DNA from 3 places in the Enterococcus hirae ATCC 9790 genome. Region 3 is predicted to be linked to each of the others. Evidence: riboswitches for the same ligand, from Rfam matches in the RefSeq annotation. Region 3 holds a riboswitch; each other region holds the start of a gene.
What was found. A riboswitch is a leader RNA that binds a small molecule or an ion and turns the genes downstream of it on or off. The one in region 3 is predicted to bind magnesium.

Region 1 (3,288 bases), 400 kb from region 3:
GATAATCGAGGTATAACTGATGCTGTCATCGCCAGACAAGATGAACTACTAGCATGTGCGAATGCAAGTTATCCCTCGATCGTGAGACGTGGTGGTGGAGTGCAGGAAATCGCAACAAGAAACTTTAAGGGTAATAATTTGGATTACTTATCGATCGATTTCTTGGTTGATGTAAAAGATGCGATGGGAGCTAATATCATCAACGCTATCTTAGAAGGTGTTGCCCAGAAAATACGTTCCTGGTTTCCTAAAGAAGAGATTTTATTTAGTATTTTAAGCAATTTCGCAACAGAATCATTAGTAACAGCTAGTTGTGAGATTCCCTTCGAGCGATTGGGAAAAACGATTGAAGCAGGAAAGAGAATTGCTGAAAAAATCCAACAAGCTTCCGAGTATGCTAAATTAGATGTTTATCGGGCAGCAACACATAATAAAGGGATCATGAATGGCATCGAAGCTGTCATTCTTGCTACTGGAAACGATACGAGAGCTTGTGCAGCTGCCGTTCATGCGTATGCTGCGAAAGATGGTGCTTACCAAGGCCTGTCAGACTGGCAAATGATTGGAGATAAGTTAATTGGACAATTAACGGTACCTTTGGCAGTGGCAACAGTTGGAGGAGCTTCTAGGATTCTTCCAAAAGCAAAGATTGCACTAGACATGTTGAAGATTGAATCAGCAAAAGAATTAGCTCAAATCATTGCTGCCGTCGGTTTAGCACAAAATTTAGCTGCTTTGCGGGCATTAGTGACAGACGGTATCCAAAAGGGGCATATGTCGCTTCAAGCTAGAGCCTTAGCGATCACAGTCGGGGCACAAGGAACTGAAATTGAACAAGTCGCTGAATTTCTAAGAAAAGCCGAAGGAATGAATCAGGACGTAGCTAGAAAATTTTTGATGCAATTACGTAAAAAATAAGTATTTATAAAAAAGAGAGACTGATTGGGATAACAGCAGAATGGATAAAAAGCTACTATATATTTATTATATTTATTCATATTATTCCTAGTCAAAAGCTCTCTTTTTTTGCTAATTGCCGGTAAAATTAAGGAAAAGGTTAAATATGACTAAATTTTTGCGAACTTTCTACGGGATGCTATTGTGAAATTGTTCGTTAAAGGATATACTTTTTTTCAAATTTAATACTTGTTAGGCGAGGCTCCTAAACAAACATAGGCTATTGCGCAGAAACGTCGAAAGACGCCAATGTGTAAAACAGGAATTGTCGAATTAAGGCTCTTCATAAGATAGCTAAGAGAAATCTTTACGTTGTTTAGTGTCAAAACTCACACGATGAGATAGTTGTTGATGTACGCAACTTTAACAAATAAGCCGAAACTTCTAAAAATCTTTGCTGATTTTTGTGAATTTTCGGCTTATTTTTTGGAGTTGGATATTTACACCACTTACTTGAAAATAAATCACAGCACATTTTGATCACGCTACTTTTATTTTTCCTCATGTGAAAGTGACTCCTTTTGCCTAATAGAAAGGATGGCAAAATGGATACTAGTTGATAACGGATGTTTTGATAAGAAGATTAGAGAAATTCTGGTTACGAAAACTTTCGTTTAAGAGGTGTTGTGTGTGAAATCAAAATCATTTGAGTTTAATTATGCGTTATTTTTGCCGATTTTTCTCTTTTATTTATTAAGTATCGGTGTGCAATATGGAGCAGCAGTCTACGACCAAGTTCCTTATAAAACTATTGTTTTAAAACAAGTGATCTTTTGCATTGCTTCATTAGGACTTTTGTTACTGACACAAAAAATCAAGACAGCGTTATTGTTACGATTGTCTCCTTATTTTTATGCCATTTCATTAGCAATTATGAGTTTGCTCTACAAATTTTATGATCCGGTGATGTACCAATTAACCGATACGAAACGTTGGCTGAGGATGGGTAGTTTTACTTTTCAACCTTCTGAATTGGTTAAATTGACTTTTGCATTAGTTCTCGTTTATTTCACCTTGCTTTATGAAAAGAAAGTCAGTGAACGTACCGTGAAAACGGATCTGATCTATGTCTTTCAAGTTCTGTTGATCAGTTTACCAACTTTCTTGTTGATGTATATGCAAAAAGATTTTGGGACAAGTTTGGTATTTATTATTTGTTTGGGGGCTCTGTTCATGATTGCAGGGGTCCATTGGAAGATCTTGGCCGTATGTGCTAGTTTTTTATTTATTATTGGGGTCATATTGATTTGTCTAGTTTTTACGAAATACGGTAATGAGATCCTTTATAGTCTGAACTTTAAGACGTATCAATTAGACCGGGTGAGAGCTTGGATCGATCCTTTTGCTTACAGTCAATCGATCGGATACCAACAATCACAAAGCTTATTGTCTGTTAGTGCAGGTGGATTTAGTGGACGACCAGCTGAAATACCACCAATCTATGTACCGGTACGTGAATCAGATATGGTATTTACTGTAATTGCCGAAACGTTTGGTTTTTTAGGTAGCGTGACCGTCGTTTTTCTATATTTCTATCTTTTCTACCAAGTTATTTACACTGCGATACAGACAAACAATAAAGGAAATCTATATCTAGCGGTAGTACTCGTATTTGGACTATTATTTCAAATCGTAGAAAATATCGGCGCTTCGATTGGTTTACTGCCTTTAACAGGAATTCCTTTGCCTTTTCTAAGTCAAGGAGGAACCTCCTTGTTGATCATGGGAGGCGGATTAGGTATGATTTTAGGTTTTAAAAAAGTAGAATAAGTCATTTGTTTAGTCAGATGAAGTTAGAAAGTAAGTGAAAGTTTTATGAGTGATTATCAACAAAAAGCACTGAAATTATCAATCGTTCCATTATGTCTTTTGATTGGATTGATTTTATGCGTAAAAATCAATCCTCCATGGTTCGAAACACTAGATTTAGCGGTTTATACAAAGATCGATTTACCTAATTTTCCACAACTAACAACGATTGTTCGTTTGTTTGCTAAGTTAGCAACGATTGGTCCGACCTTATGTTTCGCCTTTCTTTTTGCTTTTTATATTTGGAAAAAGAATTACCATTTGTTAGCGATTTGGAATATCTGTAATATCTTTGCGGTTAGTTTTTTTGGGTATATTCTAAAAAAGCTCATTGCACGAATCAGACCTGCCGTTTCACAATTGGAAATACGTACGAGTTACTCGTTTCCTAGTGGACATTCTTTATTATCCTTTGCGCTTTTCCTAACAATTATCTTATCGTTAAGTATTATTTGGAGTCGTCAGGATACCAGAAGAGTTGCTTGGTATTTTATCAGCTATCCATTGCTGATTGCAGCAACT
Region 2 (3,288 bases), 850 kb from region 3:
CCTTTGATGGATGGTTGGGATTAGTTGGTAAAGGCACAGAAGCTGTAGAATCCAAAACAATCGAATTCGTGCTAGTATTAGTACCATTTGACTGAGAGGAATGATCGGCACATCCTGCAAATACCAATAACGTAGGGAATAACCATAGGATTGAATAAGGTTTCATGAAAACGCCTCCTCCATATTATTTTAGTTGAAATAGCCATAAACAGCAAAGTAAATACTTGCTAAACAATGCACAGCTCTTTAATAGAGGAAAAACGTAATTAGCAACACTTCCAATACGGATTCTTGACAAAAAAGAACAATGATAGATAGTAAAAAATAGTGTCTGACTAAATCTAGACAGGAGAACAGTTTTTGATTCTGTCAAATGAAAGCAGGGGAGTAGATGTTTACACGTTTGTCATCTCAATTAACAGAAAGAGAAAATTATAAATTACTGATTGGTTCAATTATTCCCAGACCAGTAGCTGTTGTTTCAACATTAACTGAGAAAGGGAACTTAAACATTGCGCCATTCAGCTATTTTAATATCGTTAGTTCAAATCCACCCATCGTTTCGTTAGCTGTCCAAAGAAAGAATGAGCAGATGAAAGATACTGCTAAAAATATCTTAATAAGGAAAGCAGCAATTATCCAAGTTTTAGATGAGCAAAATGTGGTGGAGGTCAATAAAACAGCAGCAACTCTTCCGCAAGAAGAAAGTGAACTAACCTTGACTAACTTGACTACGAAAATAAATAGGAATGGTTCAATTCCACCAATCAATGAGGCAAAAATTGTTTTTGAAACGGATTTATATGACCATCTCGAAATTAAAAATGAGCAAGAAGTTACTGCCGATCTTTTCTTATTAAAAATCCATACGTATCAATTAAATGAAGAGGTATATGATCCAGTATCTGGGAAGATCGATCCCAAGAAACTACAACCAGTTAGTCGATTAGCAGGGAATGATTATGCAACCTTAGGGAAAATCTTTACCATCCCTAGGCCAAAGTGAACTACATGACGATAAATATGTTATTTTTAGAGGATGTATAATCCTAAGAATATTATTATAATATTGGCGTAAGAAATAAAATTTAGCTAAAACATTTTTTAGTTATAAAAAACAATAAAGTTTTTTAGGTAAACCGAATGATTTAAAGTTTTATTTGAAATATACAAGTAAAAAGGCAGATATGAGGATTTCTGGTGCATGGATAAACTGGTATGTAAATGTTAAGATAACTTGATAATTTATTCCGAAAAGTGAAAACGAGAAAATCAAAACAGAAAAATCAATCAAGTCAGCAAAGGATTTTCATATTAAACGACTTCCTAAAAAGGGGAAATATATTAAAGATTGATTAATTTTGTTTTTTTATCAAATAAATGATTGCTAAAATAGTTAAAGAAGCTTACTATTAACTCTGTAAAAAATAAAAATAGTAATAACCTTGTTAGGTGAGGCTCCTATACAAACATATGCTATTGCTCAGAAACGTCGAAAGACGCCAATGAGTCAAACAGGAATTGTCGGATTAAGGCTTTTTCAAATAGCTAAGAGTGTTTCTTTACGTTGTATAGTGCTAAAACTCGGACGATGAGATGATGCTAGGTCAGAATTCTTGTTCGAAAAGGTTTCTGACCTTTTCTTATATTCTATAACTGATTCTATATTTAACTGCTCGTGTTCGCCTAACTTGTGTAAGAGGAGGGGGATATGCGATGTGGAAAAACAGAAAGATCGACTGGTTGATTTTAGGCCCTTATTTGGCTTTGTCAATTGTCGGTCTTTTAGAGATATATAGTGCTAGTTCCTATCGTTTATTGGTAGCAGGAAGTGATCCTAAAAGCTTATTTATTCGGCAATTTTTGTTTATTATCCTTAGTTGGGGCGTAATTGTATTGACCTATTCCATCAGATTACAAGTTCTACTGAAACCAAGAATAATAAAAGCTGGATTGATTGTATCGGGCTTATTATTAGCGATGATGAAACTCGGGATTTTTGCTGTAACAGTTAATGGTGCCCAGCGGTGGGTTTCAATCGCTGGAATCCAGTTTCAACCATCAGAAATCGCAACCATTTTTTTGATTTTATATTTAAGTCGTTTTTTTAGAAATGACCGCAGTGTTCCTGAGAAACTTCATATACCAGTATTGATCGTGGGCGGAATCGCCGTGCTTGTTTTGTTTCAACCTAAAATTGCGGGAGCACTGATGATTTTAGCTATTGCTGGAGCTATCTTTTGGGCTGCAGCTATTCCCATTAAAAAAGGGCTGATAATTATCGGAGCAGCGATTGCTAGCTTGATCTTAGTAGCTGGCTTAGTTTTACTACTTGAAAAGCATCATTTGTTACCTTCATTTTTTGAACACGCTTATGACCGAATCGCAATGGTTCATAATCCTTTTTTAGATGAACATGGTGCAGGATACCAGATGAGTAACTCTTACTATGCACTATACAACGGTGGCCTATTTGGTCGAGGAATGGGGAATAGTATTACTAAAAAAGGTTATCTCCCTGAATCCGAAACAGATTTTATTTTCTCAGTCATTGCTGAGGAGTTTGGGTTGATAGGCGCATTACTTGTTTTGTTTTTGCTTTTCTTATTATGTATGCGAATCTTCCAAAAGAGTACGAAACAAAAGAACCAACAGGCAAATTTGATCTTAATTGGTGTAGGGACATGGATACTCGTTCAGACAAGTATCAATATTGGAAGCATCCTTGGTTTAATTCCAATGACAGGTGTACCATTGCCATTTGTTAGCTACGGAGGAACAAGCTATTTAATCTTGTCTTTTGCTATTGGATTAGCTTTGAATATCTCGTCTCGACAAGTGAAAGAGAAAAATAAGCAGGTTGAGAGGTTACAACTCAAGAAACCTAAACTGTTAAACAAGAACAATTAAGAATCTCTCAATTGGACTATCATAATAAAAAAATGGCTATATTTCAAGTAAGAGGTTCGGTTAGAAAGAGGAATCGAAAATGAAAACATTTCAAAAAGTGATTTTAGGTCTATTGACGGCAGTCGTCATTGTCATCGGCTATTTTTCTTTTGAGTTTGTTCATGGTTATTCTTCAACGAGTCGAGCAGACGATGTACCAAAAGTAGAAGCCAAAAGTGTTCCTAAGATTATCAATGTGGCATTGATTGGCTCTGATGCCCGGTCGAAAGAAGAAAATGGACGTTCAGATTCTTTGATGATTGCTCAGTATAATCAAAAAACTAAAAAAGCAAAATTGGTTTCGATTATGCGTGATTCTTATGTAGATATACCTGGGCA
Region 3 (3,288 bases):
CTCATCTTTCACTGAAAATTCGCCAACTACGCTTGGGTTTGTTTTTTGGGCCACCCCGATTACACGTAGACCATCTTCATTTAAATCTCTCACTTTTGCAAGAACTGATTCTCTTTTTTCATTGGTTAATGGACTAACGATCCCATCAATGTCGATGTAATTAGAGATACTCAACATCTCTTCGATCGCACCTTTGGTAATCATTTGTGTTTTACCTGCGGTGTCCTCTACAACGACACTCATCCGACGACGTTCAAAGTCAAATGGAATTTCATCCACTTTGCGGTAATTGATTTTATCGGTTGCTAACGTTTGTTTGGCTTCATCAATAATTGCTACATCCAACAGATTTTTTAATCCTGTTTGATAGTAACTATTTAAATACGCATGGCGTAAAACACGATCATCTTCTTTACCAGAACAATCCATGTGGTATTCTAAAATGATTTTATCTTGAGTCAATGTCCCAGTTTTATCCGTACATAACACGTCGATCGCACCAAAGTTTTGGATCGCATTCAAATTTTTGATGACTGTTCCTTTTTTCGCCATCACACTAGCGCCTTTAACTAAGTTCGTAGTAACAATCATTGGTAACATTTCAGGTGTAAGACCGACTGCTACAGATAAACCGAATAGAAAAGCTTCCAGCCAATCCCCTTTAGTCAACCCATTGATAACGATAACTGTTGGTGCCATTAAAGCCATGAATTTGATCAATAACATGGATGTTTTATGAATACCAATTTCAAAGCTTGATTTGATCGGTTTTTCAGAGAGCGTTTGAGCCACATGTCCAAATAATGTTTCATTACCAACAGATACAATAATACCTTCAGCACTCCCGCTGATAACGTTACTTCCCATAAAAGCCAAATTTTCATAACTAGTTTCACTCAAAGTCTCATCATCGTAAACAATCGCTTGCTTTTCGACAGGGTAACTTTCACCAGTTAAGGCAGCTTGTGAAATAAATAAATCTTTGGCTGACAACAGACGCATATCTGCAGGAATCATATCACCTGCTGATAATCGAACAAGGTCTCCACAAACGATTTCTTCCATTGGAATCTCAGTATAATCACCGTTACGTTTAACTGCTGCGGTTACTTTTACCAATGATTTTAATTTTTCTGCGGCTTGGTTAGAGCGAACAGATTGAACCAACGTCATCGTTCCACTGACGATGACCATCGTAAAGATGATAATTACTCCAAATAAATCTTTATCCCCAGGAGCGGCTAACACGTATTCTGTGATAAATGAAATCACTCCGAGTGCAATCAATACCAAGGTGAATGGTGTAATATAAGCTTTTAAAGCTTCTACAATAAAGGGTGTTTTCTTCCCATAAGAGATTGAATTTTCACCATATTTTTCTCTTGATTCTTCAATTTGTTCGTCTTTCATTCCTTGATCAGTCGAATGAAAGAAGTTCAATAATTCTTGTTTTGTCTTTCCTGCAAATGCAGCATACATTTTTTGTGTATCTCTCTTTTTTTCCATCTCATTTTTCTCCTTAGACCCAGTAAATATAAGCAATACTTATTTAAGCTGGGTTATTTTTAGTTAGTTGAGTAATGGAGAAAATGCTGTATTTAAAGGGGCTGAAAACAGATAGATAATAGCCTCAGCCAGCAATTTCTCTCGCATTATTTTCTTCGCAGGACTGTCATCCATTTGTTCTCATCTCCTTTAACTTGATAGAATTGTTCTTGTTTCTCTTTCGTTTTAAAAGCATCAACTTCCCAACGAAACCACCTCCATTTTTTGTTTGTTAGGATTGTTTCAACACAAAAAGACCTTTCATCAAAAATTCAGCGAAAGGTCGAAAAAGCACATAAAAAAAAGCTTCTTTGATCTCATCGTTGAGTTTTGACACTGTACAACGTAAAAAGCAATTCCTTGCTTTTAGCTACCTTATGAAAAGCCTTGTCTCGACAATTCCTGTTCTACCCATTGGCGTCTCTCGACGTTTTTGGGCAGTAGCCTGTGTTTGTATAGGAGCCTCACCTAACAAATCCTATTTAGTTTTCCTTCGTAAATATAACAACTTATGCACCGATTGTCAAACTTATTTTTTGCTTTTTCCAAACATTTATGGTAAATAAATTGTTTTTGATTGATGGGGTTAGAAAATTCTTATTGTACTTAATAGCTCGTATGTTGATCAGCTTTTTCACTTTGATTGTGGGTTTACTCAGACACCAGTATAATAAAGGTATAACAAAAAAAGGGGTGTATCAGATGGAACGTACATTGGTCATTATCAAACCGGATGGTGTCAGACGTCATTTAATTGGGCGGATCATCCAACGATTTGAAGAAAAAGGATTAGCAATTACTGAAATGAAGTTTGCAACAATGACAAAAGAACTCGCACAAGAGCATTATCATCACTTAAGCGGTCGGAGCTTTTTCGATGAATTAATTGATTATATGACCTCGGGACCAGTAGTCTATCTTGTTTTAGCTGGAGAGGATGTCATCGATATCGTCCGTAAGATGGTCGGTGCAACTAAAGCTGTAGATGCTGTTCCTGGAACGATTCGTGGAGATTATGCCTTACCTGGAACTGAAAATATCATTCATGCATCTGATTCAAGAGATGCTGCAACCAATGAAATCAATCGTTTTTTCCCATTATTCGATACAAAAAAGCAAAAATCTGAGATCGTTCATCCTGAATGACCAAACAGATTTGCTCTTACTGATAGTTGAGTGAAAGAGCAGAAAAGTACCTGACAGTTCGTTTAGTCAATGATTATTGCAAGGTCTTTTCTACTCTTATTCACTTGCCTTACTTATTCTTGTTCTATTTTTGCAATCTGTTCAAACAACATCATTTTTTTCTCTTCTTCTTTTATCACTTCCAAAAGTTTCTCTTCAAGACGTTTGCGCTCTTTCTTGCCTAGGGTATATTCGATGACCGTAAAAAAAGTATTCAACTCTTTTGAAAGTGGTTCACCTAAGGCTTGTGCAATCAGCTTTCTGTAGTATTCTGTCATCAAACTTTCATAAATGATTGTTGATTTTTCTTTGTGTGCCAAACTGCGAGACATATCGAGGTTGATACTACGCGCTTTTTTGAAACGTTTTTTATCGATATAATAAAGTGTGAGATTCATTAAAAATGTAAATAAATAGTCTTCATTCAAAGAATCGGTCATTTGTCGCATTCTTTTTTTGATTTTCAAGTAATGATTGTCTAGAAATGAATCACTGAAAATATAGGGATACTTGGAAAGAATGTCTAACTCAAAATGACCATATTCCCTGATTTTCATA

Region 1: it holds a riboswitch for magnesium, as region 3 does, so the genes downstream of both, EHR_RS12690 (FtsW/RodA/SpoVE family cell cycle protein) here and mgtA (magnesium-translocating P-type ATPase) in region 3, are expected to answer to the same signal.
Region 2: it holds a riboswitch for magnesium, as region 3 does, so the genes downstream of both, EHR_RS10640 (FtsW/RodA/SpoVE family cell cycle protein) here and mgtA (magnesium-translocating P-type ATPase) in region 3, are expected to answer to the same signal.

What each region holds. Positions count from the first base shown of each region.
Region 1 covers NC_018081.1:2,680,516-2,683,803, reverse strand. The annotation lists partial or broken gene EHR_RS14725 (hydroxymethylglutaryl-CoA reductase, degradative) at 1-918, shown strand, start outside; M-box (ykoK) riboswitch at 1,139-1,306, shown strand; gene EHR_RS12690 (FtsW/RodA/SpoVE family cell cycle protein) at 1,588-2,727, shown strand; gene EHR_RS12685 (phosphatase PAP2 family protein) at 2,773-3,288, shown strand, end outside.
Region 2 covers NC_018081.1:2,231,261-2,234,548, forward strand. The annotation lists gene EHR_RS10630 (ankyrin repeat domain-containing protein) at 1-166, opposite strand, end outside; gene EHR_RS10635 (flavin reductase family protein) at 392-1,006, shown strand; M-box (ykoK) riboswitch at 1,438-1,603, shown strand; gene EHR_RS10640 (FtsW/RodA/SpoVE family cell cycle protein) at 1,717-2,910, shown strand; gene EHR_RS10645 (LCP family protein) at 2,990-3,288, shown strand, end outside.
Region 3 covers NC_018081.1:256,879-260,166, forward strand. The annotation lists gene mgtA (magnesium-translocating P-type ATPase) at 1-1,506, opposite strand, end outside; M-box (ykoK) riboswitch at 1,854-2,028, opposite strand; gene ndk (nucleoside-diphosphate kinase) at 2,248-2,691, shown strand; gene EHR_RS01330 (helix-turn-helix domain-containing protein) at 2,805-3,288, opposite strand, start outside.